3 regions of the Dehalobacter sp. DCM genome follow, and region 2 is predicted to be linked to each of the others. Evidence: riboswitches for the same ligand, from Rfam matches in the RefSeq annotation. Region 2 holds a riboswitch; each other region holds the start of a gene.
The links. Region 2 has a riboswitch for cyclic di-GMP ahead of LPY66_RS19380 (transglutaminase domain-containing protein). Riboswitches for the same ligand answer to the same signal wherever they lie in the genome.

Region 1: it holds a riboswitch for cyclic di-GMP, as region 2 does, so the genes downstream of both, LPY66_RS18605 (HD-GYP domain-containing protein) here and LPY66_RS19380 (transglutaminase domain-containing protein) in region 2, are expected to answer to the same signal.
Region 3: it holds a riboswitch for cyclic di-GMP, as region 2 does, so the genes downstream of both, LPY66_RS07585 (cell wall-binding repeat-containing protein) here and LPY66_RS19380 (transglutaminase domain-containing protein) in region 2, are expected to answer to the same signal.

Annotation. Positions count from the first base shown of each region.
Region 1 covers NZ_CP092282.1:3,967,812-3,978,534, forward strand. The annotation lists gene LPY66_RS18575 (deoxyguanosinetriphosphate triphosphohydrolase) at 1-358, opposite strand, end outside; gene LPY66_RS18580 (hypothetical protein) at 626-898, opposite strand; gene LPY66_RS18585 (hypothetical protein) at 902-1,168, opposite strand; gene ppdK (pyruvate, phosphate dikinase) at 1,409-4,075, opposite strand; gene LPY66_RS18595 (pyruvate, water dikinase regulatory protein) at 4,068-4,898, opposite strand; gene LPY66_RS18600 (helix-turn-helix transcriptional regulator) at 4,933-5,571, opposite strand; cyclic di-GMP riboswitch class I at 5,968-6,051, shown strand; gene LPY66_RS18605 (HD-GYP domain-containing protein) at 6,135-7,196, shown strand; gene glyS (glycine--tRNA ligase subunit beta) at 7,387-9,459, opposite strand; gene glyQ (glycine--tRNA ligase subunit alpha) at 9,464-10,342, opposite strand; gene LPY66_RS18620 (hypothetical protein) at 10,542-10,664, opposite strand.
Region 2 covers NZ_CP092282.1:4,147,805-4,158,527, forward strand. The annotation lists gene LPY66_RS19370 (S8 family serine peptidase) at 1-2,384, opposite strand, end outside; gene LPY66_RS19375 (cell wall-binding repeat-containing protein) at 3,059-5,152, shown strand; cyclic di-GMP riboswitch class I at 5,246-5,330, shown strand; cyclic di-GMP riboswitch class I at 5,426-5,510, shown strand; gene LPY66_RS19380 (transglutaminase domain-containing protein) at 5,616-6,506, shown strand; gene LPY66_RS19385 (BTAD domain-containing putative transcriptional regulator) at 6,727-8,007, opposite strand; gene LPY66_RS19390 (sortase) at 8,137-8,772, opposite strand; gene LPY66_RS19395 (LPXTG cell wall anchor domain-containing protein) at 9,033-9,167, opposite strand; gene LPY66_RS19400 (glycosyltransferase family 4 protein) at 9,363-10,604, shown strand; gene LPY66_RS19405 (sugar transferase) at 10,597-10,723, shown strand, end outside.
Region 3 covers NZ_CP092282.1:1,609,848-1,620,570, reverse strand. The annotation lists gene LPY66_RS07615 (DNA translocase FtsK) at 1-885, opposite strand, end outside; gene LPY66_RS07610 (EAL domain-containing protein) at 1,005-1,298, opposite strand; gene LPY66_RS07605 (hypothetical protein) at 1,614-2,543, opposite strand; gene LPY66_RS07600 (hypothetical protein) at 2,557-4,311, opposite strand; gene LPY66_RS07595 (radical SAM protein) at 4,295-5,386, opposite strand; gene LPY66_RS07590 (hypothetical protein) at 5,379-6,335, opposite strand; cyclic di-GMP riboswitch class I at 6,571-6,655, shown strand; gene LPY66_RS07585 (cell wall-binding repeat-containing protein) at 6,737-8,323, shown strand; gene LPY66_RS07580 (cell wall-binding repeat-containing protein) at 8,550-10,723, opposite strand, start outside.

The sequences.
Region 1 (10,723 bases), 180 kb from region 2:
CACCGACATGGCCGAACGGTGTGTGGCCAACGTCGTGTCCCAAGGCAATCGCTTCAATCAAATCTTCATTGAGCTTCAACCCGCGACCAATGGTACGGCAGATTTGGGCGACCTCGAGACTATGTGTCATCCGTGTCCGGTAATGATCACCGAGAGGCGCAATATATACCTGTGTCTTATGTTTTAAACGACGAAAGGGCTTGCTGTGAAGAATCCGATCCCGATCTCTTTGGAACTTGGTCCGGATGGTGCATTCCACCTCATCCTGGGCCCTCTTGGCTTCAGCGCTTTTGGCCGCAAAAGGGGAAAGCCGCTGAAATTCTTCTTGTTCCGTCCGCAACCGAATCTCCAAAGTCATTAACACCACCTTTTTAGCGATACAGCTGGGATAAACTGGCTTGAGGCCACAATTCCGCCACATGGCGGAATATTAAAAATCTGTACTTAGTGATTACCTGATTCTCAAAATCTATCCTCATAACGTTAATCTTAATATGTTAATTCAACGTTGAAAGCCAAATTCCTCCTTAAAGCATTAAATTGTAACACAAAACAGAGGCATATACAAAATACATTATATGCCTCATTTTAACCGATATTACTGGATTAACCGTTTCTTGGTCTTTTAAACGGCTGTTTCTCCAGTTTTTAAGTTTTTTGCTAGTTCTTCTTCCTCTTTCAATTTAGCCATTTTCTCTTTTTGGATCCGCTTGCTTTCTTCCCGTCGCAGGCGCCAAAGCGCACGTGCCTCTTCCTTTGCTTCCGCTGTCAGCTCTGTTCCGCAAGCCCGACATTTTGAGAATTCCATGTAGGCTCTATTTCCACAACCCGGGCACGTCATCCATTTAGCTTTGCAGCGTTCACAGTTCATATTCACGCAACCGGCATAGGTACACATCTTTCACACCTCTTTATTGCTCGTTTTATTCTCCATCTTTTCTTTCATTTCAGCCGAAGCTTTCTCCAGGTGTTTTCTTTCTTCTCGCTCCGCTTTTTTCTGCCGCCACAGGACGGACGCGGTATCCCTGGCTTCTTTGGTCAGCTCCGTTTTACAGATACTGCATTGTCGTAACATGATTCCCGTCTTTTCTCCACAGACAGGGCACTTCATCCATTTCGGTCTGCATTTTTCACAGTGTGCACTGACACAGCTACCATGTGAACACACGTCATGCTCGCTCCTCTTCTCAATGGTTGGCCATACGTGAATGGATAGGATTATACAAAAATATTATAGTCTTTTTTCTTACAAAATGCGAATAATCATCATGCAGGTTTTCTTCAGTCGATTATATAAGAAAATCTTGGCTACTAAAAAACTGTGTCGCCTTACTACTTTCTCGTAGTCTTGCGACACAGCTTATAAATCCAGTATCGGTTGATCACCCAATTATTGATTTATCTTTGTCTACTTGCTTTTCACTTTGAGCGCGGCTTGGGCAGCTGCCAGACGGGCAATCGGCACCCGGAACGGCGAGCAGGAGACATAATCCAGGTTGATTTCCTGACAGAACGCAATGGAGGCCGGATCGCCACCGTGTTCGCCGCAGATTCCGATCTTAATATCGGGGTTGGCTTTTCTTCCGGCACCAACGCAGGTTTTCATGATGCGGCCGACACCGTCTCTGTCAAGAACTGCGAAAGGATTAACCTCAAGAACCTTCGCATTGATATAATCCGGCAGGAATTTGCCTTCAGCGTCGTCACGGGAGAATCCGAGAACGGTCTGAGTCAGGTCGTTGGTACCGAAGGAGAAGAAATCGGCATAGGGCGCAATTTCATCCGCGGTTAGCGCCGCACGCGGGGTTTCGATCATCGTTCCGACTTTATAATTAATGGTGACACCTTGTTCTTTCATTACTTCCTGAGCAATCTCGTCCGCTTGTTGACGCAGGATTTCCAGTTCTTTGTGATGGATAACAAGCGGTATCTTCACATACGGATAGACGTCGACACCTTCTTTGACCAATCGGGCAGCAGCCTGGAAGATAGCCCGATTCTGCATCGCGTAGATTTCCGGGAAAGTAATGGCCAACCGGCAGCCGCGATGACCCAGCATCGGGTTCATTTCCTGCAGGGCGCGTACCTTTTTCAGCAGACTTTCTTTGCTCTTTATCGCTTCTTGGACCTTGGAATCGTTCAAGTCCGCAGTCAGTTTCAGCTTCTGGATCTCCATGGCCAGTTCTTCGCCGTCCGGCAAGAATTCATGCAGCGGGGGATCGAGCAGGCGGATGGTGACTTTCAGTCCCTGCATGGCTTTGAGGATACCGTAGAAATCGCTTTCCTGCATGGGCAGCAGTTCGGCAAGAGCCGCTTCCCGTTCCGGAAGGGTCTGCGCCAGGATCATTTTTTGGACGATGGGCAGACGGGCCGGATCCATAAACATATGCTCCGTTCGGCAAAGTCCGATACCCTGTGCACCGAATTCCCGTGATTTAGCGGCATCCGGTGGGTTATCGGCATTGGCCATAACCTGCATTGTCCGAATCTCATCCGCCCATTTCAGGATGGTCTGGAATTCGTCACTCAGTTCGGGATCTTTCATCGGAACAGAACCGCGGATAACTTGGCCTGTGGCGCCGTCGATGGTGATTTCCGAACTCTCGGTGTAGACGATATCGTTAACGGTCATGGTTTTTTCAGCTAAATTAATTTTCAGGGCATCACAGCCGCAGACAGCCGGTTTTCCCATGTGTCTGGCCACAACAGCAGCATGGCTGGTCATACCGCCGCGGCTGGTCAGAATCCCTTGGGCCGCAAGCATGCCGTGAATATCGTCGGGTGTTGTTTCGGTACCGACCAAAATCACTTTTTGACCGTCTTCACCCAGTCTCTGGGCGTCATCAGCATCAAAGACAATCTTGCCGGAGGCTGCTCCGGGTGAAGCAGGCAGACCGGTGGCGATAACATCCAGCTTCGCCTGGTCATCGATCCTGCGATGCAGCAGCTTATCCAGTTGCTGCGGATCGATACGTTCCACCGCTTCTTCCTTGGTAATCAGTCCCTCTTGGCATAATTCCACAGCGATGCGGATCGCAGCGGAAGCGGTGCATTTTCCGTTACGTGTCTGGAGTATGTAAAGTCTGCCTTTTTCGATGGTAAACTCAATATCCTGCATATTACGGTAATGATTTTCCAGGAGAGCGGCAATATCACAGAACTGTTGATAGATTGCCGGATTTTCACTCTGCAGACTGTCAATGGGCTGCGGTGTACGGATACCGGCCACAACGTCTTCACCCTGAGCGTTCATCAAATATTCGCCATAGAGATGTCTTTCGCCGGTGGATGGATTTCGGGTAAAGGCAACGCCTGTTCCGGAATCATTGCCCATATTGCCGAAGACCATGGACTGGACGTTAACGGCTGTGCCGTAGCTGTCTGGGATACCGTTGGCTTTACGGTAAACGATCGCCCGGTGATTATTCCAGGATTTAAATACAGCGGTAATCGCCTGTCGGAGCTGCTCATACGGATCATCCGGGAAAGGAACGCCCGTTTCCTGTTTGACCAGTTTCTTAAATTCAAGGACCAATTCCTGAAGGCTTTCCGGTGATAGCTCAGAATCATAACGGACACCTTGTTTATCTTTCACATCTTCCAAGATATTTTCAAATTTATGGCTGGAGATACCAAGAACGACATCGCCGAACATCTGGATGAAACGACGGTAGCAGTCATGAGCAAACCGGGGATTACCAGTTGCTTCGCTGACACCGTTTGCGGTATCCGGATTTAAGCCGAGGTTAAGAATGGTGTCCATCATCCCGGGCATGGAGATCCTGGCACCGGAACGAACAGAGACTAAGAGCGGATTTTGTGGATCACCGAATTTCTTGCCGCTTTGGTCTTCAACATCGCGAATCGCAGGCAAGATTTGTTCCCATAAACCCTCCGGCAGCTGTTCACCCTCTTCATAATATTCAAGGCAAGCTTCTGTCGTTATGGTAAAACCCTGGGGGACGCTCAGACCGATATTGGTCATTTCAGCCAGGTTTGCGCCCTTGCCTCCCAAGAGGTTTTTCATACCGGCACTGCCCTCACGAAATAAATACACATACTTCTTATCAACCATTACTCTTCAACTCCCCATTAATTGTTACTTTTTGCAGAATCAGGCTGGCGGTTTCCTCAACCGCCTTATTGGTGGTGTCTATGATAGTGCAGCCAATCTTTTTCATGATCTGTTTGGCGTAATCCAGTTCTTCCATAATTCTGTCAAGATTGGCGTAGTCCGCGGAGGGGCCAAGTCCGAGTGTTTTTAAGCGTTCACTGCGGATCTGGTTTAATTTGTCCGGACTGATGATGAGTCCGAACACTTTGTTTTTTTGGACCTGATATAACTCTCTTGGCGGGGATACTTCCGGTACCAGCGGGATATTGGCTGTCTTTATCCCCCGGTGGGCTAAATACATGCTGAGCGGTGTTTTGGAAGTCCGTGAAACGCCAATAAGCACAACATCAGCAAATAACATGCCCCGCGGGTCTTTGCCGTCATCATATTTGACTGCAAATTCTACCGCCTCTACTTTGCGGAAATATTGTTCGTCCAGACGGTGGGTAATATTCGGGATGTTCTTGGGTTGAAGTCCTGTTTTATGACCCAGTGCGGATATGAGAGGACTTAGGATATCGATCGTTGTCAGGTTCTTTTCCTTGGCCCGCTTTTCAATGTAGTTTCTCAAGTTGGTCAGTACGAGAGTATAAACAAGGATCGCCTGTTCCTCCACAGCCTCTTCCAGAATCTCGTCAATATGTGTTTCATCCTGGACATAAGGCACCCGGCGGATTTTTGTTTTAATACCGTTAAACTGGGCCGCAGCTGCCCGGCTGACAAATTCAGCCGTCTCTCCAATCGCATCGGAAATCACGTAGATTACCGGGATTTGTTCTGTCACCCATCCATCCTCCTCACTGATTGTATGGTTTCCTTCAGCATTTCATACCTAGTTCCACAAACAGGTTCGTGACATTGGTTTTTGTAAATCGGCCAATGACTTCATAGCTTTCCTGTCCATTCTCGTTGATATAGTTTTCGACGACGGGCAGCGAGTCTACCTGATGGTGAACAAGCTTCTTGGCGGCCTCGAGAACGGATTCATCAGCCGTTGCCATGATGATATTCGGCATCCGCGTCATGATGACGCTGATAGGAACCTGATGCAGATCCGTATGCCCTAACGAAGCCTTAAGAATATCTTTGCGTGAAACCATACCTTTTAGTTCATGCCTGTCATTAATGACGATCAAGCTTCCCACATTATTGGTGAACATCGAAACGACAGCATCGTAAATAGAGATCGATTCTTTAACCGATGCCGCAATCGATTTGAAATCGCCGACCCGGAGCTGCTGCATTCTTAACGCGATGGGTGAAGGTCCGGTGTCTTCGTTGTAGAAATAGCCAACACGCGGCCGGGCTTCCAACACGCCGGCCATTGTTAGGATTGTCAGATCAGGGCGCAATGTGGCCCTATTGGTTCTCAGCTGGCTGGCAATCTGTTCTCCCGTCATCGGACTGGTTTTTTTCACGAGTTCGACTATTTTTTCTTGGCGTTCCGAAAGCTGCATATCTTCTCACCTTCTGATCATCGGTAATTACAGTGTACCTTGGCTGACGCCAAGTCTGGCGGCAGCTCTAGCTGAACTTAGATATACCATCTCTCAATTGTGATTACATAATTATATCGATACACCTTAATAATATATCACATTTAAATATTATAGACCATTTCTGCTAAATGTACAGCCTAAAATTTACGTTTTTTGGTCGGAATGTGTTATATTATTTGTTGCTGTTGTGATATGCATTCAATAGCATCATCCCAAGGTGTCTATAGTAAATTGGACGGACATGTTAACAGAATGGAAAAATAATTTGTTTTTCATGAAATATTTCTTGAAGTTACTGCATTGGAAATGCTACAATTATTTTACAATTTTCACTAAATTACAATTAAATTAGAGCAACGACAATAGCAAACCTGGCGAAAGCCAGGGACGCAAAGCCATGGGTCTTCCGGATATTCCGATGACTGCCAGGCCGCCGAATCCGCTCAGGTTTGTTATTTATGTCGCCATACCCTTTTGTTGGCGATTTTTTGTTAACTCCATTTCAGAAAGGAAGAATACCGTTGCGCCAGATAAGTGTTAACCGGCTTCAACAAGGTGCTGTGCTTGGACGGACGATTTTCTCACACAGTGGGCGTGTCCTTCTCGGAAAAGGTGTCATGCTGACCCATTCTTATATCGACCGTTTAAAAGAGCTGGGTATCAGTATTGTCTATGTGGACGATGAGGAATCGAAAGATGTCGTCATCGAAGACGTTATTTCCGATGAAAGCCGACGGGAGGCCATTAACACCTTGGAGCATTTTGCGGAAGCAGTTAGGATCGGCAAAGAGCTTAGTGGCTTTCAGGTGAAGAAAGCGGTCAATAACATAATAGGAGATATTCTGTTTCAAAAAGATATCTTTATCAGCCTGACGGATATGCGCAGTTATGACAATCAGATCTATACGCATTCTGTGAGTGTTTGTGTCCTTTCCATCATCATCGGTAAGGCACTGGGACTGGATAAAGAAACTTTGGAAGCGCTGGCAACCGGTGCTTTGCTCCATGATATCGGAACCGTCAAGCTACCCAAGGATTTACTTGCTAAACGGGATGTCTTTACTGCCAAAGAAACTGAGCTGTACCAAACCCACACCATCCATGGCTATGATATCCTTCGTACCAAAAACGATTTGAATTTACTCAGTGCCCATATCGCGCTGCAGCATCATGAGTGGCTGAACGGCAGCGGCTATCCCCGTAAATTATCCGGTAACCGTCTCCATACCCTGGCCCAAATCGTCGGGCTGGCAGACTTCTATGATAACCTGGTTAATGACGGTCCAGGGCATAATCGGATCGTGCCCCACGAAGCCTGTGAAATCGTAATGGGGTGTGCCAATAAGCTGTATTCGCAGCAGCTGATTGTTACATTTTTAAAGCATATTGCTGTTTATCCCACAGGCTGCACAGTCAAACTGAGTACCGGCGAAGTCGGAATTGTTGTCGACCAAAACAAAAGTCTGCCGATGCGGCCAATCATCCGGGTTCTCATGTCCGATAAGGAGATGTCGCATGTTCAAGCCAAAGAATATAACCTGATCGAGGATCTGACGACCTTCATTGTGACTATGGTTGAGTAGACTGTTTTCAGGGGACAAATAATAAGTAAAAGTAATACTTTCTGACATACGAAGAAAGGCCGCTGTCTACGAGTAATTCGTTTGGCAGCGACCTGTATTAATATTAATTTGGTGTTCAGTATATTAACTGGAATAGAAATCGATACTGAGATTAAAAAACAACCTGAACCAATGGGGAAAATCCTGACACTTAGGCCAGCAGACTGAGATCACCCAAACAGCCCAGTGTATTGACACATTCCTTAAGCAGCCCTAAACGGGCATTTCTGACCGTAACGTCATCGTCCATGATCATGACATCCTCGAATAACTTTTCGATCAATGGAACGGCTTGCGCCGCAATGTGATAAGCTTGAGTGAATTCGGCAGCACGTAGGGCATCACTGACAAGGGGTGCTTTTTCCTTTAGGAGTGCGGCTAATTCGATTTCCGAGTTTTCCTTAAGATCAGCACTGTTCCATCCATCGGTGGTGGATTTTTTACTGAGGTTCATACAGCGGGTATAGGCATTGAGATAGGGAACAAAGTCATTTTGTTCTCTGTTCTTGGCCAGCGCTTGTGCTTTTTTCATCGTTCGGTATGGGATATCGGCGCCACCGGCAATCACCGCATCGATGATATCATAGCGCAGTCCGGATTCCTGCATAAGGTAACGGATTCGCTGCCCAAAGAAATCGATCAGGGCTGGTTCGATATCCGCTAAGGGTTCTAATGGAATACCTTGTTCCACAAAAATTCGATAAGAAGCTTCGATCAACTGCCGCAATGACAGATCAAGTTCATCTTGGATCAGCAGTCCAACGATACCCAGTGCTTGGCGTCTCAGCGCATATGGGTCTTGGGAGCCTGTCGGCTGAATTCCGATACCAAAAGATCCGACAATCGCATCCAGCTTATCGGCAATACTCACGACTTTTCCGGTATACGACACCGGCAGGACATCGCCGGCAAAACGCGGGCGGTAATGTTCCAGAATCCCAGCGCATACTTCTTTCGGTTCACCGTTTCCTGCGGCATAATAAGCGCCCATGATCCCCTGCAGTTCAGGAAAATCATAGACCATATGCGATACGAGGTCCGCTTTGGCTAATAGCGCCGCACGGTCGACCAGTTCTGTTTGCTTCGGATCGAGATTCATCGCGCTGGCAACTGCTGCTGCCAGTTGACGTAACCGTTCCACACGTTTCCCGACTGTACCGAGCTTTTCCTGATAGGTCACCCGGTTCAGTTTGTCGATATTGGTATGAAGCGGCTTTTTTAAATCTTCACGGAAATAGAAGGCAGCATCCTCTAAGCGGGCCTTCAGTACCTTCTTATTACCTTCCTTAACTAGATCAAGTGATGTGCTGTCCCCGTTACGAACCGTAATGAAATAAGGAAGAAGCCTCCCATCTTCGCCTCTTACTGGGAAGTAGCGCTGATGTTCTTTCATGGGTGTTGTGATGACTTCTTCCGGAAGTACCATATAGCTGACATCCACTTCACCAAGAAGTGCTGTCGGATATTCAACCAAATGGCTGATTTCCGTAAGCAAATCATCATCCTGATCCACTTTTCCCCCGACCTTCGCCGACAGAGTCTGAATTTGGCCCCAGATATTCTGCTTCCGTTTTTCATGATCAGCAAGGACATAGACGGTTTCTAACGCATCCACGTAATCACCCGGACAGACGAGCCGGGCGAAAGTTCCCAACGTCCGATGGCCGCGGGTTGTCCTTCCGGACTGCAGCCCTGCATACGTCACCGGTACGACCTCATCCCCGAACAAAGCGACGAGCCAGCGAATCGGACGGGCAAAACGAATTTCCTGATCTCCCCAGCGCATGGGTTTAGGGAAGTTCAAGCCGGTGATCAGATTAAGAGAGACTTCCGGCAGAAGTTTCTCTGTGACGTCGCCTTTTTGCGACTTTAAAGCATAAACGTAGGGAACACCATTTAATTCTTTAATGTAAAGCGCATCCGTACCAACGCCCTGGCCGCGGGCAAATCCTTCGGCCGCTTTGGTGGGTTTACCATCTGCGTCATAGGCAGCCTTTTGCGCCGGTCCTTTGACTTCCTCACTGATATCTGCCTGCATTTCATCCAGACTGTTTATCAAGAGCGCCAAACGTCTTGGCGTGACATAGCATTTTAAGTCTTTATAACCGATCCGCAGTTCAGTAAACAGCTTACGGGCGTTATTCTCCAATTGGGCAACAGCCCCTGGTGCAAATTTTGCGGGCATTTCTTCCATCCCGATTTCCAGTAAAAAGTCCTTACTCATTTCCTTATTCCCCTTTCTGCTTCAGCAATGGGAAGCCAAGTTCTTCCCGCTGAGCAACATATGCTTGGGCACAAAGACGGGCCAGATGCCTGACCCGGGCGATATAACCGGTGCGTTCAGTCACGCTGATTGCGCCTCTGGCCTCCAGGAGATTAAAGGTATGCGAGCATTTTAATACGTAATCGTAGGCAGGTACGACTAAACCGGCTTCAACGGTTCGCCCGGCTTCTTTCTCGTACATATCGAACCACTGTCTCAGTGCATCGACATCTGCTACTTCAAAATTATAACGCGAATAGTCTTTTTCATTTTGCAGGTAAATATCTCCGTAGGTAATATCACCGACCCATTCAATATCGAATACGCTGTCCTTGCTCTGAATAAAGGTGGCCAGCCGTTCGATGCCGTAAGTGATTTCAGCACAAACCGGTCTGCAGTCGATACCGCCGCACTGCTGGAAATACGTAAACTGAGTCACTTCCATACCATCAAGCCATACTTCCCAGCCCAGTCCCCAAGCACCTAATGTAGGGGACTCCCAGTTGTCTTCGACAAACCGGATATCATGGTCAGCCGGGTTGATTCCCAAGCGTTCAAGGCTTTCCAAATACAGCTCCTGCACGTTATCCGGCGAAGGTTTCAAAATGACCTGGTATTGGAAGTAATGCTGAAGACGGTTGGGGTTTTCCCCATAACGCCCGTCGGTGGGACGCCGGGATGGTTCGACATAAGCCACATTCCATGGCTCCGGGCCCAGAGCGCGCAAAAATGTCGCCGGGTTCATGGTTCCTGCACCTTTTTCCATATCATAGGGCTGTGCAATAATGCATCCTTGTTCACCCCAAAACTGATTCAGGGCAAGAATAAGATCTTGAAATTTCATGCGGTTTCCTCCTATTTAGGGGACAAAAGGGACGTAGCACTTGTCCCCTTTTAGTCACCATTAAATATAATGATTGGTGTTAATCCATTTCCAGTCACACCAAAAAATAAAACCCCCATCCATACAGCAATAATTGCTGCAGGGACGAGAGCATCTCCCGCGGTTCCACCCTGCTTGATCCGCAAGTAATATAGTGTCTTTACCCGGGATCCTCTTCGTGAATGTTACTGTCCGCTCCGGACTGCCTAACCCGTGTTTCCCCGCCCGGTTCCCAGCATCCCGGACTCTCTTTACGGCAAATCACGCGTATCCTTCCCTTCACAGCGGTATACTTTATCAAATATTATATGCTGTCAATACCTCACTGTCAATTATCGCGAA
Region 2 (10,723 bases):
TTGTCCCTGAGCACCGCCGCCGAGGTGGCATACCGGTTGCTGCCGCTGATCCGAACTGCTCCCGGAAGCGCGGCCAGCACACTGCTGCTCACAGCGGCTGTACCTCCGATGACCTCGGTAGCGGTGACTGCATCTATTCTTAACCTATTTTCTGTCTGACTGTTTAAACTCGCTGCATTGGTGAGCAGAATCGGTTTACCCTCTATAGCGGCATTGGCCGCTGTCGAGATCGCATCGGGGAAATTGGCGCCGTTAACAACGACAGCGGAGCCTTTCGTCCCTAATAAATCGGCGACGGCGGCGGCTGTTCCGTACCGGTCACTGCCTTCGATCCGCGTCACGGAGGTGAGGGTTTCCAGCTTAGCCTCGACAGCGGCGGATACTGCGCCGGTGCCGCCAAGGATATAGACCTTGGACGCGCCAAAATCAGCGATGGCCTTATAGACATTGTCCGGGAGATTATCCCGATTCGTCAGCAGGATCGGCGCGTGGTATTTATAGGCCAGGGGTGCCCCAGCCAACGCATCCGGAAAGGCATCGGCACGGGCGATAATCACCGTATCCGCGCCGGTCGGGAAAGCTGTCCGGGCGATCTGCAGGGCTGTTGTTATCCTGTCTGTTCCGGCGATACGGTCTCCCGCGGATATCGCACTCCAGCCAACCCGGTAGGTTCCCGGCTCGTAAATAGCCGCCTTCACAGTGGTTCCGTTACCGGTGAATCCTCCGCCGATCCGAATCCAGCGTGAACCGCTCCATCGGTATATATATGCCATATAACCTGATTCTGCTCCTGCGCCTATTGAATTAGGAAGTACGGCATCAATACTTAAATCGAGAACCTTTTGCGGCTGGGCTTCGCCCCAGTTAATCGCGAAGGTCTCACCGCCGGTTATCCCCGTGGGGAATTCACCGGGGGTATCGGTTTTGGCCAGTGATAGGCTTATCTTTCTATCCCTGTGCATACTGTCCACCCCTAAGGCGAAGGCACCGGCAGAAACCGTCAATGTCGCCCCCGTCTCCTCCCCGGTACTTCCGGCGGAGACGATACCGCCATCCCAGCCCAGAGAAGCTGGCGAAGTAACTGTTTGCGGAGAGGACAGTGTTTTCAGAGCACGGTAACAATCCAAGCGTCCATAGCCATAGCTGTCATCGCGGCCTTCCGCGCCGAGATCATAAGCCGAACTAAACAGGGCTTTCTTCACTTCCTGTGCGGTCAGCTGAGGATATTTGCTCCAGATCAGCGCCGCTGCGCCGGAAACAAACGGGGTCGCAATCGACGTTCCGGTAACATAGGCGTAACCCGATTCCTTCGTCGTCCAATAGGTGGTAAGGATCTTATCGCCGGGAGCCGACATCGCCATTTCCGGGCCAACCAGTGAAAAATCCGTAATCTGATCGTTAATATCCACAGCCGACACCGCCAGAACCTCCGGATGTGCCGCCGGATAAGAAACCAAACTGCTGCGTACCGCCGCTTGCTGGGCAATGCTCTGTGGCATCCCCTCTTGATTATTGCCGGAGGATGCGATAAGCAGACACCCTTTAGCCGCTGCATAATCCAAGGCATCATCCAATATGTCATTTTCAGAGTCTGCGCCGATACTCATATTAATAATGTCAGCGCCATGATCAGCTGCCCAGACAATGCCGTCAGCAATAATATCATCTTCCCCCTGGCCGGTTTCATCCATGACCTTAACCGGCATAATTTTCGCTTTATACGCTACCCCGATGATCCCACGGCTGTTATTCAGTGCCGCAATCAGCCCGGCTACGGATGTGCCATGACCATGATCATCCTGAATCGCTTGGGTAGAGGTACTTCCGGTATAGGCATTGTACCCGCCGACAAGGTTACTGACCGAACCGTCCTGCAATTCCGTGCTGTTGAGGTCGACACCGGTATCAATAACGGCAATGACAATGCCTTCCCCCGTAGCCCCTTCATCCCAGGCTTGATCCGCACGCACCTTGCGCAGGCTCCACTGGTCACTGTATTCCGGATCGCTGATGGCAGCCGTAACCGCCATCTCATCCATGGTATAGGTCTTACTCCATTCAGCACAGATGACAATCGGCGATTGAAGCACCTTCCGGACAATCCCTTCCCTGTTCGCCTCGTTAAGGCCACGGTACTGAAACGTGGCATAATTCAACGGCCCCGTCCGGATTAGCTCTCCGCCCGTAGCCGTTGCTAATACGTTTAAATCTTGGGGATTCGCATCTGCAGCAACCTGTACAATTAAACGTACTGCGTCAGGATCATATTCGCCGGTTAAAACCGACGTGTATCCGCCTTCTTGGCTTGGTGCCGCCAAGGCATAACACGGCGGAACATTTCCTATTAATAGAATCAGCGTCAGTAACACGATAAGTTTTTTCATTTTACTGCGTACCCTTCTTAAGTAATTAGCTCAGTTTATTAACGTCACTTTCCATATTCATTTTGCATTCAAAACCAATTCATTAATTTCCAGCTGTAATCTTACCAATTTAACATCCATTACCGTAAAAAGATGATATCATATATAAGAATATTATCACATAAGGACATCAATAGGCATCCTAAACTCCAGCAAAAGCATTCACACAAATCATCAACAAATCTTCCATATATCTTCCATTCTCTTAAGAGCAGTCTGTATGTCACATACCGGCGTCAAGCGGAGCATGGATTGCGCAGCGCAACGGTCCATGGATGACGGACCATGGATGGTCCTAAGTTCAAATTCACCACGGATGGTAATAGAATTTGAACTTCCTGTTAACGATTGCAATTCGCCAAGGAAGGCAAAAGAATTTTAACTTCCGTAATGCAAATTCATGGATGGCGCTATCTGCCGAAAGCGGCATGTGACATACAGACCTACCCCAAATTAGCGATTAGTTATCAGCAAATGAACGGATAGTTCTTTATGATTCGCCAAAATAAAACATTTTCCTTTTTTTACAAACAGGATTTAAGCCCCTTTCGGAGAATTAGTATAAAATGGAACTCCATGTTCCAAAAAATAGAATAGAAAACCCAAACAGACAACATTCAGATGGAGGAAAGCATATGTTCATTAAACTGAATAGGCACGAAACAGCAATGAAGCGGCTGGTGAAAAAAGGAATTACCACTTTGACCCTGGCTTCTTTTATTGCTTCGAATATTTTACTGGGGACCATCAGTCCCATCCCCCAGGCATACGCTGAAGACGGTATCTCTCAGACTTATACGCGTTTCGCCGGTGACAGCCGGGCCGAAACGGCGGTGGAGATATCCTCTAATAACTGGTCGGATGCATACAATGTAGTGTTGACACGTGAGGATGCTTTTCCTGACGCACTGGCCGGAGCAGTCCTGGCCAACAGCGCGGTGGTCGGTGGCGGGCCTCTGCTGCTGACTCATTCCAAAACCCTGCGTCCGGAGGTTTTGCAGGAAATGAAACGCCTGAATACCTCCAAGGTGTTTATTCTGGGCGGGACCGGTGCAATCTCAGCGGATGTGGAAAGCGCGCTCAAAGCCAATGGCATTTCCACTGTGCGCATTAAGGGAAGCAATCGTTACGAGACTGCCGCCAATATCGCCATCACTTCCGTGGAAAACAGTTCGCGGGCTTTTCTGGCTTCCGGTCAGGTGTTCGCGGATGCACTCAGCATTTCTTCCTACGCGGCCGCCAATGGTATTCCGCTCCTGCTGACGGACACCAAAAAAGTCCCGACAGAAACCCTGAATGCCTTAAAGAAAATGGGTGTCACCGAAATCACCCTAATCGGCGGTGAGAGCGCCATCAGCAAAGACATAGCGACTCAACTGCAAGCAGCCTCTTATAACGTAACCCGGATCAGCGACCTGGATCGCTATAAGACCAATGTGGCCATCTTAAACACTCTTCCTTTTAATAAAGATAAGATCATCGTAGCCACCGGCGATAACTTCCCGGATGCCCTGGCCGGATCCGTCCTGGCAGCCCGGAATAATAATCCGATCCTGCTGGTACCCAAAGACGAAAATAAACTGCTCAATACGCCAACCGCATCCTATATTAATACGAACCGCAGCAGCGTCAGCAGTTTCTATCTGCTCGGCGGCTGGGATGTGATTAATCCGAAAGTGCAAAATATAATACGAACAGGAAAAATTACTTCCCGTATCTCCCTGCAGTTCTGGGATGGCTATGCCAGCACGTCAACTTACGAAACACAGCTTTCTTATGTGCCCGGCTACGTCGGGGATTATATCGATATATTAGTTCCCAATTTTTTGGGAGCTAGACAGAGTGACGGCAGTATTACCTCTATTAACCCGGATGGCAGTTTTGCCTATCGTTTCAGTAGTTCTGATATACCCAAATACCTTGTTTCCTTGGGGCAGAGCAACGGTGCCCGTGTGGTTCCGATGGCCATGGCCAGCGGCAGTACCGCTGACAAAATGCTGCAGGACCCCGTGAAACGCAGTACATTTGCCGCCAGTGCCTTAAAGGTAGTAAAAGAAACCAATGCGGATGGTATTTTAATTGATATGGAAGCGTTATCGGAAAAATCCGAAGCAGGGCTTACCAGTTTAATGCAGGAGCTCTATGCCAGCCTCCACCCCATTGGCAAGCTGGTGATGGTCTCTGTCATGTCCAAAACAGATCCTGCCGTGGAATGGTGGTATGACGAGTATAATTACGCGGACCTGGCTCAGTACACCGACTATATCCAAATCATGACTTATGATTACTCGACCTCCCAACCCGGACCCATCGCACCGCCGGATTGGATGAAGAAGGTCATATCCTATGCCGTGACCGAGATCCCTTCGGAAAAGATTCTGATGGGCGTTCCTTATTACGGCAGAGCTTGGCGCAAGGATACCACCGATCCGACAAAATGGCTCTATAAAACGTTTGGCTGGGCAATGGCCACGCAAACGGCAGAACAATGCGGTGCAACGATCACCCGTTACACAACCCTGACAGACCCGGTGGGCATCCCCACTTTCAAGTATACCGATGAGAACGGCTATAACCGGACCTGTTATTTTGATGACCGTCTCAGTTGGAGCGTGAAACTGGATATCATGGATCAATACAATCTGGGCGGAATCGGCGGCTGGTCCATGGGATGGATCAACACGGTCAGCTCGCCGGAGCTCTATCCGCTGTTAAAGGAAAGAGTCTAAGCAGTAATATATCAATAGGTTATGGCAAATTATTGAAAATATTTTAAGAAAATGATTGCATTCACTCAAAATATGGATTATAATGACTTTACAAAGCGATAATAGCAAACTTGTCGAAAGGCAAGGACGCAAAGCTACGGGCCTAAATCCTTCGGGATATGGTCGCCGGGTTGCCGAAAGTGGAGTTAATAGGTAAAGATAACACCTGATTCGGCATCCGAGTCAGGTGTTTTTTCTGTTCATGAAACAACACCATCAAACTAAATAACAGCAAAACGATACTGGCAAACCCGTCGAAAGGCGGGGACGCAAAGCTACGGGCCTAAATCCTTTGGGGTATGGTCGCCGGGTTACCGAAAGTGCAGGACAGCAGTCTATGCTGTTTAAACGCCCGCTTTAGGTGACCCCCGAAGCGGGCGTTTATATTTTCAAGATTTGACGAGCAAGTAGAAGGAGGATACATATGTTTAAGAAAAATATCACCGTAAAAGTAATCGCCGTTATTCTGACCGCCTTGTTTTTCCTGCCGCTGGGCAGTGCCAAAGCAGAGGCAGCATACAGTATCGGTTTTCAGACTGAAACGGTACAAGTGACTTCTCCTTCAGCCAATAATCTCCAATATGACCGGTCCTTTACCATTGCCGGAACAAGCTCCTTGCGCTCTGTCTGGGTATGCCTGCGCGGTCCGGCCGGTGAGATCACCACCTATCCGATCACCGTTTATAATGGCTCATTTTCCAAAGAAATCTGGCTGCGCTTCGGTGCAGGTACTTATACCGTCTGGGTTGGCGACAATAACAAGCAATTTGACGGACGCATCCGTTTTGAAGTGCAAAATACATCCACAGACGATTATTTCAATCTGACGCCATCCGGTCTGGTCAACAGCGATAATAAAGCCGTTATCAATCTTGCCAATTCTCTGACCACCGATAGCATGACCGAAATGCAGAAAGTCAAAGCGATCCATTCCTGGGTTACCAAGAATATCAAGTACGACACCCAAGCCTACTACGCCGGGAAAATCGGCAATTACTCCGCCACGGATGTTATCAACAGAAAACTGGGTACCTGCCGTGACTATTCCTTCGCTTTCGCAGCCTTATGCAGAGCCTCCGGCATCGAGACCCGGGTCGTATACGGAAATGCCTGGAGCAGTTCCCAAAAGAAATATGAATTGCATGCCTGGAATGAAGTTAACGTTGACGGCGAATGGCTCAGTGTCGACACCACTTGGGATGCCGGCTATATCAAAAACAGCAAATTCGTTGTCGCCAGCACATCAAAATATATCGGTATGAACCCCGCAACATTCAATAAGACACACCAGCTGACGAAAGTAACGCTTTACTAATAAATCATTGACTATCCGGAAGATATCATAATAACATAACAATTAACATTGACCATAGACTACTCATATACATTTCCACTGAAAGAAGCCGCTGCAAACGCAGCGGCTTTCTTTTAACTCTTAAAACAAATCATACAAATCAAACATACAAAACCAACATTCAAAAACATAAGATCAGGCAAAGCAATGTATGCCAGCGTCAGCGGAGCAGGATAGTTTTTTATTCCTTATTAAAATAATCACTGATATTCTGGTTCGCCACAATCGGCTGATACCGCGCACGCAAAACAACTTCATTCTGCCGGGTCAGTTCACGGAAGGCCATCTCGATACGACCCACAACCATCTTCGTATTCTCCGCATTGATTCCCTGAAGGATCAGAATGTACTGCAGTTCGCCCCACATCGCACAGACGTCACCTTTACGCAGGCTTCTGGCTAAGATATCTTTTAAGATCGCAAACGCTTTGTCGGCGCGGCTCCGATCCAATTCCGCCCTGCCGCTCAGCTGGAGAGATAAAAGCACGGTAAACACGGATTGCCCGTTACGTTCCACACGGCGTCTTTCCAGATCATAGATAGACTTAAAGGTCTCTTTATCGCAGAAGAACGGTCCGCTGTCGTCATTGCTGCTGGTCATTTCCTCCTGCACGGAGTCAATATCCGCCCGGGCAGATTTATCCTTGGCGGTGATCCGGTTGTACAGATTCTTCAGTTCGGCCGACGGCCGGACACCAAGCTCCTGATACAGCTTACTGGTTATGTATTCATAGTTCTGGCGGGCATCCTTTACTTTTCCCTCTTTCAGCAGGGCTTCCATCAGCAGAATGTGAAATTCCTCTTCCAGAGGCTCGTTTAAAATAACTTTTTCACACACTTCAATAATTGCTTTGACCTGGCCCCGATCATTCAGCAGGGCGCAGTAATCTTCCATCGCCTGGAGATATAAGCGGCGATAGTGATTTCGGAGCGGGATCGTCCATTCGGTATACATGGACTCCGACAGGTAACACCCTTGATACATGGCGAGTATGCTCTGGTAGCAGCTCAGGGCTTTTTCGAGATCGGACCCATTGCTCATTTTGGCTGTGGCATAATTCTTCTCGAATTCGTCGATATCCAGCTGGAAATTGGCATCCGGATTCCAGCCATAACAGCCATGGGAGTAAATAATCAATTGGCTGTCATTGTCTTTGGCATCGGCTTCATCCGGTTCCCCTTTGTTTAATTCTTTACGCAGCCGATAAATCATCGTCCGAAACGCTTTATTGGAATACTCGTAGTCTTGATCCGGCCACAGCGTTTCCTGGATGGTTTCCGGCATGATATTTTTACCGCGATTGGTTATAAAGTACTTAAAAAGATCCCACATCTTCTGCGATTTATGGGATTCTGCAGACAAAACAGTACCGCCTCGTTTGACAGAAAACTGCCCAAAGGTACGGATGATGATCCGATCATCTTTATATGGTTTTTGGTCGGTTTCAATTGCATGTATCATTTTTTTCTTCCATACCCATAATTTTACTATTTGTGTTAATTTATTATATATTAACTCATTTGTTTCTACAATACAGCTTTTAATCCAAGCAAACAAAATTTAATCCGATTAAACCAACTGGTTTCGACATTATTTTTTGTCGGTTATCTTCTCCAGTTCGGCCCTGACTGCAAGCCGTTCTGTCTTGGTGTGGCACGTCGTCAGCGTCAATACGTTTTCCTCGGTAGGTTCGATCAGACTCCAGTCATTGATCGCGATGGGTTTGACGGTTTCCACCAGATACGTATACACTTTCGTTTTATAGGTAATGTAGATAGGGTCGCCAGCCTGTAATTTGTAGAGATTGCGGAACCACGAGCCATACATGTTCTTATGGCCGGCAACGGCTGTGTTTCCCTTACCCGGCAATGCCGACTCGACGTACCATCCGGGTCCGTCAGCCAGTGACGCTTGGGTCGTACCCCGGACGACAACCGCGGAGATATTGATATCCGGAATATCAATAAACATCATGGCATCGATTTTTCTGGGAGGCGCCTGGACTTTAACCGGTGCGGTATTTTCGACTACAGGCGATTCCGTGGTGGCCGCTTCGGTGTCGGTCTGATCAACCGCCGCGATCTGCGCATTAAGTTCTTTTTCCAGCTGCGCCTGCAAGTAATATGCTTTCACGTTCGTATACAGCGGATAAAGGCACACAAGAATCCCGATAATGATTAGCGCAATCGATATCCTGTTGATGCTTTTTTTACTTCGCAATCCCATTCCTACCCCTCCGGATTCTTAAAAGCTCGCTCCATTCACTTTATGACACACGCACCATTCTCATTACGTCATACTCATTACGTCATAGCAAGGATCCTGGGTAAGAAAAGTCCGGGATGGATAAAGTACCCCGGACTTATGATCTTACTTTGATTATCGGTGTTTATTGCATTTTCATCAAGACTTTTTTTCATTTGTCAATGTCATTTTTATCATTTATTGTTATTGAATTCTCTAGGGCGTCTCTTCAAGACTTTTATCTATTTCTGAAACTTCCGCAGCAGGGCGCCTGCGCCTGCTATTACTGACCCTGTCAACAGATAGGCCACAGTATTTCCGCCGGTTTTCGGCAATTCTTCGGTTTCAGGGACGAAGACATCGTCTTCTGTTGGCACGACAATGACTTCATCAGCCGGTGCCGCCGGTGTCTCTTCTGTAGGTGCTGTCTGTGTTTGATCAGTACCCTGACACTAAGGGGTATTTTCCCCGGCTACATTGTCTGTCCTACAATAATTTGGTATGATTAGAGAAGAATTCGGCATATTATCGCGCTTCGAATTCGCATACGTCCCATTGAAAGGTCGGTTACAGTGAACATCTGGGTTTTTAATCATTACGCGACCACTCCCTCTAATGTGGGGGGCACCCGCCATTATGACCTGGCATCCGCACTGCTTAAAGAAGGTCATCGTGTGACTATCTTCGCCTCATCGTTTAATCACTTTGAAAAGCGAGAAACCCGTGCTTATGACCAGGGTGCTTCTTTCTGCAAAGAGACGATCAACGGCATTGATTTCATCTGGATAAAGACTGCGAATTACCATGGTACGGTCAAGCGGCTGCACAACATTTTGAATTATACCTTTCGCGGGTATCGCGCCGCTAAAAAGGAATTAATGGCCACCATTCCGGATATAGTTATTGGTTCCAGCGTGCATCCGTTGGCTGCTTACATAGCCTATCGCATAGCGAAGCGCGCCAAGAAACCGTTTTATTTTGAAGAACGGGATCTCTGGCCCCAGACCTTCGTTGATTTTGGCAAGTTGAGCCGGAATAATCCGATTGCCCGGCTGTTATATTTTTTTGAAAGGCACTTGTATCTTCAAGCGACAAAGATTATTGTCCTCTTCGATAAAGCCATCGACTATGTGGTTTCCAGAAACATCGACAGAAATAAAGTTATCCATATCCCCAACGGCGTCGTTTTAGACAACTACAACACCATGGTTGCAGATACCGTGGTGGCCCAAGCTATTCAGTCTTATCCCTACACGGTTATTTATACCGGATCCCATGGGATTGCCAATCACCTGGAACCCTTAATTGAAACCGCAAAATTGCTCCGGGATCACACCGATATTCACTTTCTCCTTGTCGGCGACGGTTTAGAAAAGAATAATCTGATCCGGCTGGCACAAGGGTATCAATTACAGAATGTCACATTCCTCCATCCGATTCCCAAGGAAAAGATACCTTACCTCTTAAGCCTAGCTGATCTGTCATTTATTTCTATGAAAAAATCCCCCTTGTATCAATGGGGATTTAGCATGAACAAGCTCTATGATTATATGGCTTCCGGTTTGCCGATCATGATGCATGCCAGTAAAGAAATCGTGGGTGATTTCAGTGATATTGACGGCGTCACTCTGGCCGAGACACCGGCACAGTTGGCCCAGCAGATCCTCCAACGAATCTATGATGACGATTATAAGCTGAACGCCGGAAATTCGCTGAAAGACTATGTAGAAAAGAATTATTCCTGGGAAAAACTAGCGTTAAGACTGGAATCTCATATGCAAGCTGACTGCAACCAAGGAGTAACGCATGCTTAAACGGTTATTTGATATTGTCCTTTCGATTATCGGATTAATCATCGCCTCCCCTTTTCTCCTGATTACGGCACTGGTGATTAATAGAAAGTTAGGATCTCCGGTAATATTTACCCAGCTTC
Region 3 (10,723 bases), 2.0 Mb from region 2:
ATACTTCTCCGTCTTCCGTTGAATCGGTGTACTGGTCAATTTCCCTGCCGGCAGCTCCGAATCGCTCTGAAATGCCGGCGTATTCCGTTCTGTTTGAATAATTGGCGGGTTAGGGACTGTCGTTTTATCTTTCTCTTCGCCAAATATTTCGATAATAGGACCGCTATGCCGGGTATCAAAATCTTCTCTGACATTTTTTACCGGCATTTTGTTCGGTTCACTTTTTTTCTTCTCCGCCAGCGCTTTTTGTCGGCTATACGTCTCTTCTTCCTGCCGTTCCCTTCGTCCGTCTGCGAGTACTTTCACAAAATCGGTCAGATGATTTCGAATCAAGCCCGCGCCGTTTGCCATCGCTTCCAGCACATCCTTGACCGTCGCCACCAATGACCGGTTAAGCGCGAGAATCGCACCGATCACAGCCAGAACAGCGAGAATAACGAAACCTCCGCCAGGTCCGATTGTTTTAACCAGCGCCATGCTGATTGCAGCGCCGATTATTCCGCCGCCCTGGCCATATCGAGCCATCGCCATCAGTGTCGATGGTAGATCGTTATCGGATAGCCCTAAATGGATAAATCCTTCCGCGACCAGCCAAAGAAGAATGATCCCCGCTATCCTGGATTTGAAACTACTTTTGCGGGTACTCATTAATCCGATACCAACCGCGCCAAGAATAATAAATATTCCTATACTGCCTTCTCCTGCTAAAAGGCGTAAACCCTTGACCAAGGCAGCTACCACAGTGCCATTTCCGTTTGAATAAAGCAATACAAAGCCAAGACAGGCAATACCGACGATAAGAATCCCGATGATTTCATTCCGGATCGTCTGACTAACCGTCTGTCTCTTGCTGCGTGCACCCCGACGGGTTTTTTTTGTTGCCAATGCTAAACCTCCAGCAAATATATTCTATACGATTATACATCGTAAACAGGATATATTTCCACAAACCGTGCTCTAAATCCTTTAATTTAATAAGCCGCGGTCATTTTCGGTTGAACATCTTATTTGCGCTTTCGAGATACGCCCTTTTTTCTTGCTTTTATAAACAATTCCTCGAAATCAGCGGCTGGCACCGGCCTTCCAAGGTAATACCCCTGGGCTTGGCTGCATTCCAATCCTTTTAGAATATCGATCTGTTCCTTGGTTTCGACACCTTCGGCTATCGTTTCTATCCCCATCGCTTTAGCCATGGTTATAATGGCATGTACCACTTGAATACCCGTACCATTGAGAACGGTAAGCTGATCAATCAATGATTTATCTATCTTGATGCGGTTAAACAGAAACTTGTTCAAGTAACCCAGTGAGTATTGTAATAGTAAGCATAATAATAATTCAAATCATTGGCCGCAAAAACGATAATGCCGAGACCATAGAGTAATATACGCCGCTTGAGAATCCCATCCCGCCTGGAATAAATCTTAATGATTATAGCGATAATGATAAGAAAATCAATAAAAATACAAATGACCGGAACGGGGAGACAGAGGGACGTAGACCTTTGTCCCCTCCGTCCCTTGATTCTTTTTTCATGAGGTCCCATGTAAATGGAAATGGAAATAAATTTCTTTGTAGCATGAAGTAGTAACGAATTGCTTGAATGTCCAGAATTATATTTTAGGTGGTGTCGTCATCATGCTGATCAGATATTCAATCATCGCATTCGTCGATACCGAAGTAAACCCTATTTTTTTGCCATCGGAGTCTATCATCAGCGCATCGTGAAGTCCCGCCTGCAAGAAAAGGGCTTCGCCGCTTTGAATTTCATTGTTATCAACTTTACCGATGCGAAGGTGAAAAACGTTTTCGATAATAAGCATATTCACAGCCATGGCGTATGCTTCCCGAACCAGACTGTATCCGGTTTCATTTTTGCTAATATATCCTGCGTCAATCAATGCCTGCAGAGCGATTGCCGCTATTTCGGGATTCACCGATACGCCGTCCGGTCTTAATCGGCGCAAATACGAACCGAACCAGCGTGTCTCTTCATAGTTTAAGGCACTAAGGATCTCATCCAGGCTAAAACCTTCCGGTATCATGCCTTTTCCGGCGCAGGCAACGAGTGCAGCCTGACGTGTCAAATCTGTCAATGCTGTAAACACCTGTGCGGCAGCCGGGTCAAGCTCAATATCCAGAGAAGCGTTTACCAGATGGCTGATTCCGGTTATTTCGTTAAGAATCGTGAGGATCGTCTCCGTATCCTTAATATCGGATACTATCAGTGTTTCTCCGGCATTGTCGACCCAATATACTCTATCCCCGTTAAAGTAAGCGACCTTATCAATTTTCCCGAAAGGGCCGGCAACTCGGAATCCTGCAAAGCTTTGAGCCCCGGCTAATCCATTAAAAAACTCGTATGCCGTCGGCGTCAGTGCTCCTGCTGTATCGATGATTCCTTGATCCATAAGCCCTTGCTTATCCTGTTCGGCAAAACCCGGTGCCTGGACGGAATAAAGCGGCGAGATGATTGATTTTTCATCAAATGCGGATCCCAGCCAGGTTACAGCCTCCGGCTTCAAGTGAAATCGTAAACTCATACAGTACCTCCTATTAATACACATAAGTAACCGGGTTATACTGATTCACAAAGTTGTTTATGCTATCGGTAGTATTTTGAATGGCTTTTCCTGCCTTATAAACGCCGGACAGGCCGCTCTCAACAAACGGTGTATACGCTTTGCCGTCTGCCACGCTGACGGCTTCGATTCCCTGACCGGTATATCCCTGTTTCCAGTTATCAAAGATGACCGGATCGCCTTTGATGAAATTTTTGCCCTGGTCCGTCGCCCAGCTTTGCAGGCCGTTATTGATCGCTGTCTGCCCGAAGCTTTGGGTCAAAGGGTTTGAATTCCGGATGGAGTTAATAAACGAACCGACATTGACATCCGACCAATCCAGTCCTTCAGGTATTTTTCCGCCTTCTGGCAGGATTCCGTCTCCGAGGACATTTAAGGATGAGTCCAAAGCGCCTTTCATTGCGCCTTTAAAACCGGAAGTCACGATATTTGTCAGAAACTCGCCTTCTTTCCCTTTCTCAGGTCCGTCGACAAAGGTTCCATACATTTCTTTACCTGCCTCAGCGCCGACATTATAGATATTCTGGGCCGCCTTACCTGCAGCTTCGCCCCAACGGTCCCCGACAAATCCCCCGAGTTTATCTTTGGCGATATCACTGAGTCCTCCCAAAGCACCCTTACCCACTTCGTTGAGAATATTCCCTTTGGCCAACCCTTCGCCGAGTCCCCCGGCTACACCTTTAAGTCCGGTATAAGCAGTTTTGATCGTCTTTCCAACCGGTCCCGTCACATTGGAAAGGATATCGACACCGGTGTCGGCGGCCGTTTGCGTCAGTTCGCCTGCTTTCGTCAAGACATTCCAGAAACTTGCTTTGGCCATTTCATTTTCTGCGACCTTTTGCTGCCATTGCTGTTCTTTGATCAATTCATCTCTGCGCGCGTTATTGCGCTCTTCTTTGGCAACATTAATCTCGTTTTGCAGCTGTTCCATTTTTTGTTTGTGTTCCTGTTGGATCCGGATTATTTCCGGATCCGGGCCAATCGGAGTACGATCCTTCGGGGTGTAATTGATCTCGGCATTGTTTGCTTTCAGCGTTCCCTGAAGCTCATTTTCCCGTTGCTTTAAGGCTTCAATCTGGCTTTGCACCGCACTGGTATCGTAGCTTTTATGCTGCCCATACCCTTTAGCGACAGCTTCCAGGTAAGCTTTTTGCTCTTTGACCTGGACCAGATCCTCCTGCTGTTGTTTGACCCAATCGCTCTTTGCCGCTTTAGCTGCTGCTTCTTCCGCCTTTGTCACAGCCAGCTGGTATTTTTGTGCTTCGATTTGGTCTTTTTGACTTTTTAAATAATCGATATAGTCTTGATATTGCTGATTCATCTTATCAAAGCTCGGGTCGCTCTTATCCGCTGTCGTCTGCGCATCAGCCCATTGCTTTGTATACGCGTCGATTTCCTGGTCAATTTTGCTGCCGGCTGCCTCCAGTTTGGCGCTCTCCGCATCCAGTACCCCACCAATCAGCGCATCCTTTGCCGCAGCATCTGCGGCCATTTTCTCGGCGGCTGCCTGCGCCGCCTGAGCCGCTGCAGCCATGGCACCCTCTAATTCGGCGTCTCCGCCTCCTCCGCCGCCACCGTCCTCTTCATCCACTTTGTCGCTTTCCTCAACCCTGCTGCAATCACATTGAAATACAGCAAGTCCCACCAAAACGGCAGCGACAGCATCGCCAAGCGACGCGCCAAAACTGGTACTGCTTGAATTGGTAACAAACTCAGTTCGTATTTTCAATCTTTTTCCCTCCTCGTATCATCCCGCATAGGACGATTTCAGGTACAACCGGACATCCGCCAAGGCAATAGCCCTTCAGACTGCAGTCCGGACAACTATTTCTCATTATCTTTCGAAATTCATCAAATTCCTTGCTATTCCAGGCTTCCAGCAATGTATGGCGACGCAAGTCAACCTTCCAGCGCTGCTGCTGGTCAAAGCTGCAGGGCAGCATCTGCATATCCGGCGTAACATAAGCGCTGAACCGTCCGCCTTCACATGGCTCGATGCTGGCCGGATGGACTTTCCAAGCCATATTCAGAAGTCCCGGTACACAACAGCTGTCGAATCCGGCGATTCGGCAGTTTTCTGCGTCATTGAACAAGCCGAAAAAGTAACGCACCTTTGGATTCAGGATATCCAATACATTGTCTTGCCGCCCCAGTCCCACCGGTTTGTGCAGCAGGAAGATGATTCTTCCGATCCCCTTGGGGATTCTTTTTTGTTCAATGAGCGCAATCGCTTCATCCAGTGACTGATTGCTCAGTACATAATGAATATTGGTGTGAACACCTTCATCCAGTAAGGCAGCGATAGCCTTTAGCGTATATTCTGAACGATACCAACTGACTGCGGCGGCTCCGCAATATTCAGCGATCAGGCGTGCCTTGACCGAAGTGAGCCCGAGCCCGGATGTTGTCATATTCGGAACGACCCCAGCCTCGCGTGTACTGACCAGGATTGCTTCAAAATCGTCATGCATGTCCGGATCTCCTCTGCCTCCGAGAGCAATCTGACATACATGGCCTTCACACTGCCGGATTATCGCTTTGTAATCCAATAAAGACATGTTCGGCTCGTGTTTATGCCATCCATCCTGATAGCACTGAACGCCCGACTGCACGCACAGACCGCTGCCGCCATGATCACAATGGCCCATGATGCCAATGTCCAGCAGATGAGGCATTTCCGCCATAAAGGGTTCTTCCCCGGTATCTTCACCGTTCTCGTTCAAAACATTGCTGCGAATATATAAGCCGGTATCCGCGTCAAATTGTGTTTCAAAGCCGTATGTCCGATCTTTAAATTTACGCATCGGCTTGTTTGGATTTCATGACCACTATCAGTACTAAGCCGGCGACCACGGCAATCGCCCCCAGGATATACCCTATATTCTCTCCCAACGGCTTTCTCAGAACGGCAAGCAGAATACTGCTCAGAAAGCCAAGCGTCAGTCCGCTGAGCGCTACATAAATATGATGATTGCGTACTGGGCTTGGTTTACGCAGCAAGACAAACAGATCATTCATAACGACGCGTCCGGTCATAAACGGAATACTACGCGGTCCATCACCAAGCGCTTTCATTATGGCAAATGCAATAGCCAGTGAAACCGCGATTTTATCAATCGCATTGTTCCGTGTCAGAAAATTAGAGATCATCGCAGCAAGACCGGCGAATAGGATCAGAATGCCGAGACTGCGTGCCCCGACTTCCGCCCAATTTTTTTGCAAATCAGGTATCAGCGATGTAAAATTTGTTTTTACTTTACGGAAGCCCTCTCGCCGTACGCGCCGGACTAAAGGGACGATGACGCGAAGAACGACAGTGGCATAGATGGCTTTCCCGATAAAATTATTGTAAGAAGCCGTCAGAAAGACCAAAACCAGTATGATCTTATCCAGGAACATCCACAGCGGCGCCAATGCAGGTGCCGCAGCCATCATCTTATACGCGCTGAACGTTCCTAATCCCGTCCATATTACAAGAATAATCGGTATCATCCACCCGTATTTCCGTAATATCGGCGGCAGAGATTGGGCAACATTATGCAGTCCAAGTTTCAGCAGATTTATTGTCGATCGGGGATCTCCCACCTCCAGTCCCTGGAGCTCCATACGCCGTTCTTTCTTCTTTTTTTGTGTCAGATCAGAACCATTATATCCCTGAGGCCGGGGTACAGGTTCAGGTGCAGGATCACTAAGAATCCTTAGTGGTATTGCCGGTGGCGGTAGTATTACCGTAACATCGGTTTCGTTGGACACATTCTCTCCTCCATTCGTAACTAATCATCAATAAACCCTACGTCATTTTGAGCCACAACCATCAAATTCGAATATTTTTCTCTAAAAAACATTTAATTCCTTCATGTAAACTTGTATCCGCGAGCATTTGTCATTGACATATGCAGGCGAACGATGCCGCAAATGGATTGACAATCGTCGGAAAATTCAATAGAATTATTTCAACAATAAATGTTTCGAAATGAATATATATTTATGACGACAAGAGCACACCAGCTGAAAGGCTGGGCCGCAAAGTCATGGGTCTAAAGCATTTATGCCAGGATTGCCAGACTGCCGAACCATAGAGAGCATTAAACAAGCATCTATGATTCATTGATCGCTTGTTTTTTTGTTTTATTCTTTTAAGAAATGGAAGTGAAATGTTGATGCCGCGCGGCTTAAGAATCTTTCTTTGTATAACAGCTTCCCTGATCCTAGTCCTTTCATCACAGATACCTGCTTTGGGCAACACGGAAGAGACCACCATCCGTGTCTCCGGGCAAGATCGCTATGCAACCGCTGCCGCGATCGCCCATACCGGCTGGACACAATCGGATTATGCAATTATTGTCAGTGGCGATAATTACCCGGATGCTTTGGTTTCTGCTGTAACAGCTAAACAGTTCAATGCACCGATCTTGCTCGCAACAAAAAAATCCCTGCCGTCAGCGACCAAACAAACCTTAACTGATCTTCAAGTGAAATGTGTGATTCTTATCGGCGGGACTGCTGTCTTATCGAATACGCTTCAGTTGGAATTACAGAAGATGGGAATAACTGTAACCCGTTGGGCTGGCCCTGACAGGTATGCGACCTCCGTTGTCGTAGCCAGTCAATCCGTTAATACGTCAGAAATTTTTATCACATCAGGCGATGGCTTTACGGATGCCCTTTCGGTATCTTCCATCGCCGCCTGCAAAAACGTACCGATAATTTTAGTCTCAAAAGACCGTATCTCACCGGAAGCAGAAGCATATATCCAATCTCATCCGATTACCAATACGTATGTGATCGGTGATACCGATATTATCAGCGATAATGTCGCTCAAATGTTCCCAAATCCGGAACGGATCACCGGGGTAAATAAATATGATCGAAACATTGCCGTCATCAACCGCTTCGGCTGTGACGTACCTGGACCTAACGTCATGATCGCGACCGGTGAGGACTACGCAGACGCTTTGTCCGGATCAGCCTATGCCGCAAAGACGAACTCGCCGATTGTTCTTGTCAGTTCAACCCTATCCGCTTCGACCCGCTCGTATTTTGATTCCAACACCTCGGGGAAAACGCTCTGCATTCTGGGCGGCGAGTCCGCAATAAGCAATTCCACCATTGATAAACTAATCTCTGAAAATGGATATCGTTATTCGAATAATCGTCGCAGCATGAAACATTCCCGTGAATGGGACAACACCTCAGACTTTTATCCCGAGGAATCTTCCGATCCGCTGCTTGATCTGGGATATACAGAAGAAAAATACATCCTGGTCTTTGGTTCTCTAAGCAATCCGGTCTATCCAAGTGCCACTGAGTCCGTTCAGCATATGACGACGATTTCTGTCGATGTCTGGCTATTGAAAGCAAGCGGTGAAAAGTACTCAGGAAAACGCACATTGACCGTCAATAAGGCTATTGCCGACCGGATTCAGTCAGTATTCAAAGAAATCTATGAAGGCCCGGAAAAATTTCCAATTTATAGCGTTCAGGGATATGCCTGGCGCCCGGAACCGACCTCGGAGCACCGCTGGGGACTGGCCGTTGATATCAACCCGAATGAGAATTATATGATTACCAACACCGGCGTTATCAAGGCTGGATCTTTCTGGAAACCGGGAATAAGTCCATACTCAATTCCATTAAACGGCGACGTTGTAAACGCTTTCAATAAATACGGCTTTACCTGGGGCGGAAACGCCTGGCACTCGTCAAATGATTATATGCACTTTTCCTATCTGGGGAGATAAAATCTACTCTACTCTACTCTAAAAACAATTTGTAACATTTTAACGTAACCGTCAAATAAGCAGGTGTATAGAAATAGAGCAAAGAACAGTGTAAACTGAAATCTTTGCTCTATTTGCAGACAGCTTGAATTTTGGGATTCCACGAATATCATTGGCAGGGCATCATCGAAGTATCTCGAAGATGTGACCAGCAATTACAGTGTTTTATGGCTATTTACTTATTTTTTTACTTAAATAAATCCTCAATAATAGATTGTGGAATCGCGCCCGTACCACCACAGATGATTGCATCCGTATACGCTTGAGAGTCCAAATATTCCTCAATCAGCTGCATTTCTCCTCCTACGAGAAGTACCGGAGAGTTATAATGAGCAGCCAAGGTCGTGCCGGAAAGCGCATCCGGGAAGTCCGTTCCGGTTGCCAGCAATACCTTTTTTGTATCAAGGTTAAAGTATTTGGCAATATTCAGCGCTGTCAGATAACGGTTCTGACCTTGGATCCGAATCGCTGAGCCAGAAGACAAGCCCGTTAGCTGCTGAAGCTTCTGAGCCAAGGCTTCGGAGACTGCGCCGCTGCCGCCTATGAAATAGATTTTACCCGGCGCAAGGTTTTTTAAATAATCAAGGGAGGCCTGATTAAGAGAATCCTTGCCGCTGAGCAGAACAGGATAGCCGAGCGAGGCTGCAATGGAGCTGATGCTCAAAGCATCCGGGAAATTTTCTCCGGTAGTAATAAATACAGGAGTCCCCTTCGCAACATTGAGTTTCTTGAGTATTTCCAGATTGGTCAGATATCGATCCTGGCCGGAGATCCTTTGGATATTCTTTACCCCCATCTCCCTCAGGGCAGCGAGAAGTTTTTCGGATACTGCGCCCTGTCCGCCCAAAATATAGAGCGTACCGTTTTCGGTCAGATGTGTCCTAATATAGTTGAGTACTTCCTGACTGTCCTGCGCTGAATTGCCTCCCAGTAGAATCGGCGCATCCAGCAGGTTGGCCAGGGAGCTTCCTGATAAGGCGTCGGGGAAATTGAATCCGGTGGCCAGAATACAATGATTAATAGGGCCGCTATAGAGGCTTTCGGCAATGGATACTGAGGTAGCAAAACGGTCCGAACCGCTTAGCCTCTGGGTAACTACATTAACCCTTGACTCAGGAAAGATATTGGGTGAAGTCGGTTGTTTCCAAAATACAGCAGACAATTCCGGATAATTGCCGGAAGCTTGCAGCCATGTATAAAGCGTTTGATCAGAGACTGCATTTAAAGCACTATTTAATGTATCTCGGAAACCTGTTGCTTTCATTGCGGCATCAATCATTTTTCCGGTCGTCGCTGTAGAATTGTCGCTGCCTGCTTGAGCCCCTGCACCGCAGGTATCAAGCCAATAGGAATCCGAAATCGTGCTTGCGCCTTCGGTTTGACCTGAGATACCGCCGATTTCAGCAGTCCCGCCCGCTGCCGGTGTTGCATCAACGCTTCCAGCATTATAACAAACAGATATGTTGGAACTGTATTGTGTTTGTCCCGCAATACCGCCTGCACGGTTGTTGCTGCTGCCTGTTGCAGAGATATCACTGCCTTCAGTGCTATAGCAGTTAATAATGGAGGCATTTTCGCTTAAATTCCCAGCTATGCCTCCTGCACAAGCCCTTGTTGTGCTACCCGAACTTGGAATTGTCGTGGCTAGGATATTACCGCCTTTATAGCTGGAATTTTTGATGACTCCATCACGCGCATAACCGACAATACCACCTGCAAACGATGAAATCCCATTATTCAGAATCGTAACTTGTGCAATAGCCGTAACGTTGCCGGTAAAGGAACAATTATCTATTACAGGCCTGCTGCCGCCTGAACTGAACATTGAAGCAGCAATGCCGCCTGTCATCGAACTTGTTGCATACCAGTTAACTTGATAGATGACGTTGCCTGATACATCGAGGTTCTTAATAGCTGCATCGCCGACAAGTGCGCCGAACAGTCCTCCTGACTTATTCGTCGTAAATGCAAACTGGTTGACATTTAGGTTGGTAATAGAATGTCCATTTCCATTATAAACCCCTGTGAAAGGAGTATCATAAGTAAGCCCGATAGGTGTCCAGTCAATGCCTGTCAGATCTATATCCGCTGTTTGGATGAAGTTATAACTCAAGTGGTCGTTAACATGAGCCAATTGTTTAGCCGTACTGACATGATAATAAATCTCACCGTCAATTTCGGTATATTCATTGAATCCGCCGTCATCTACTGAAGTAAAGCAACCTGGAATCAGGCAGTTCTTGATTTTTACTTTTGCCGTGCTGCTGTCTTTGGTATAAACGTAATAGCCGCTGCCAACTCCTGTATGACTGCCTTCCAGAAAATCGGTGTCGGCAAGGCTGATATACTTGGGCGCAGTGA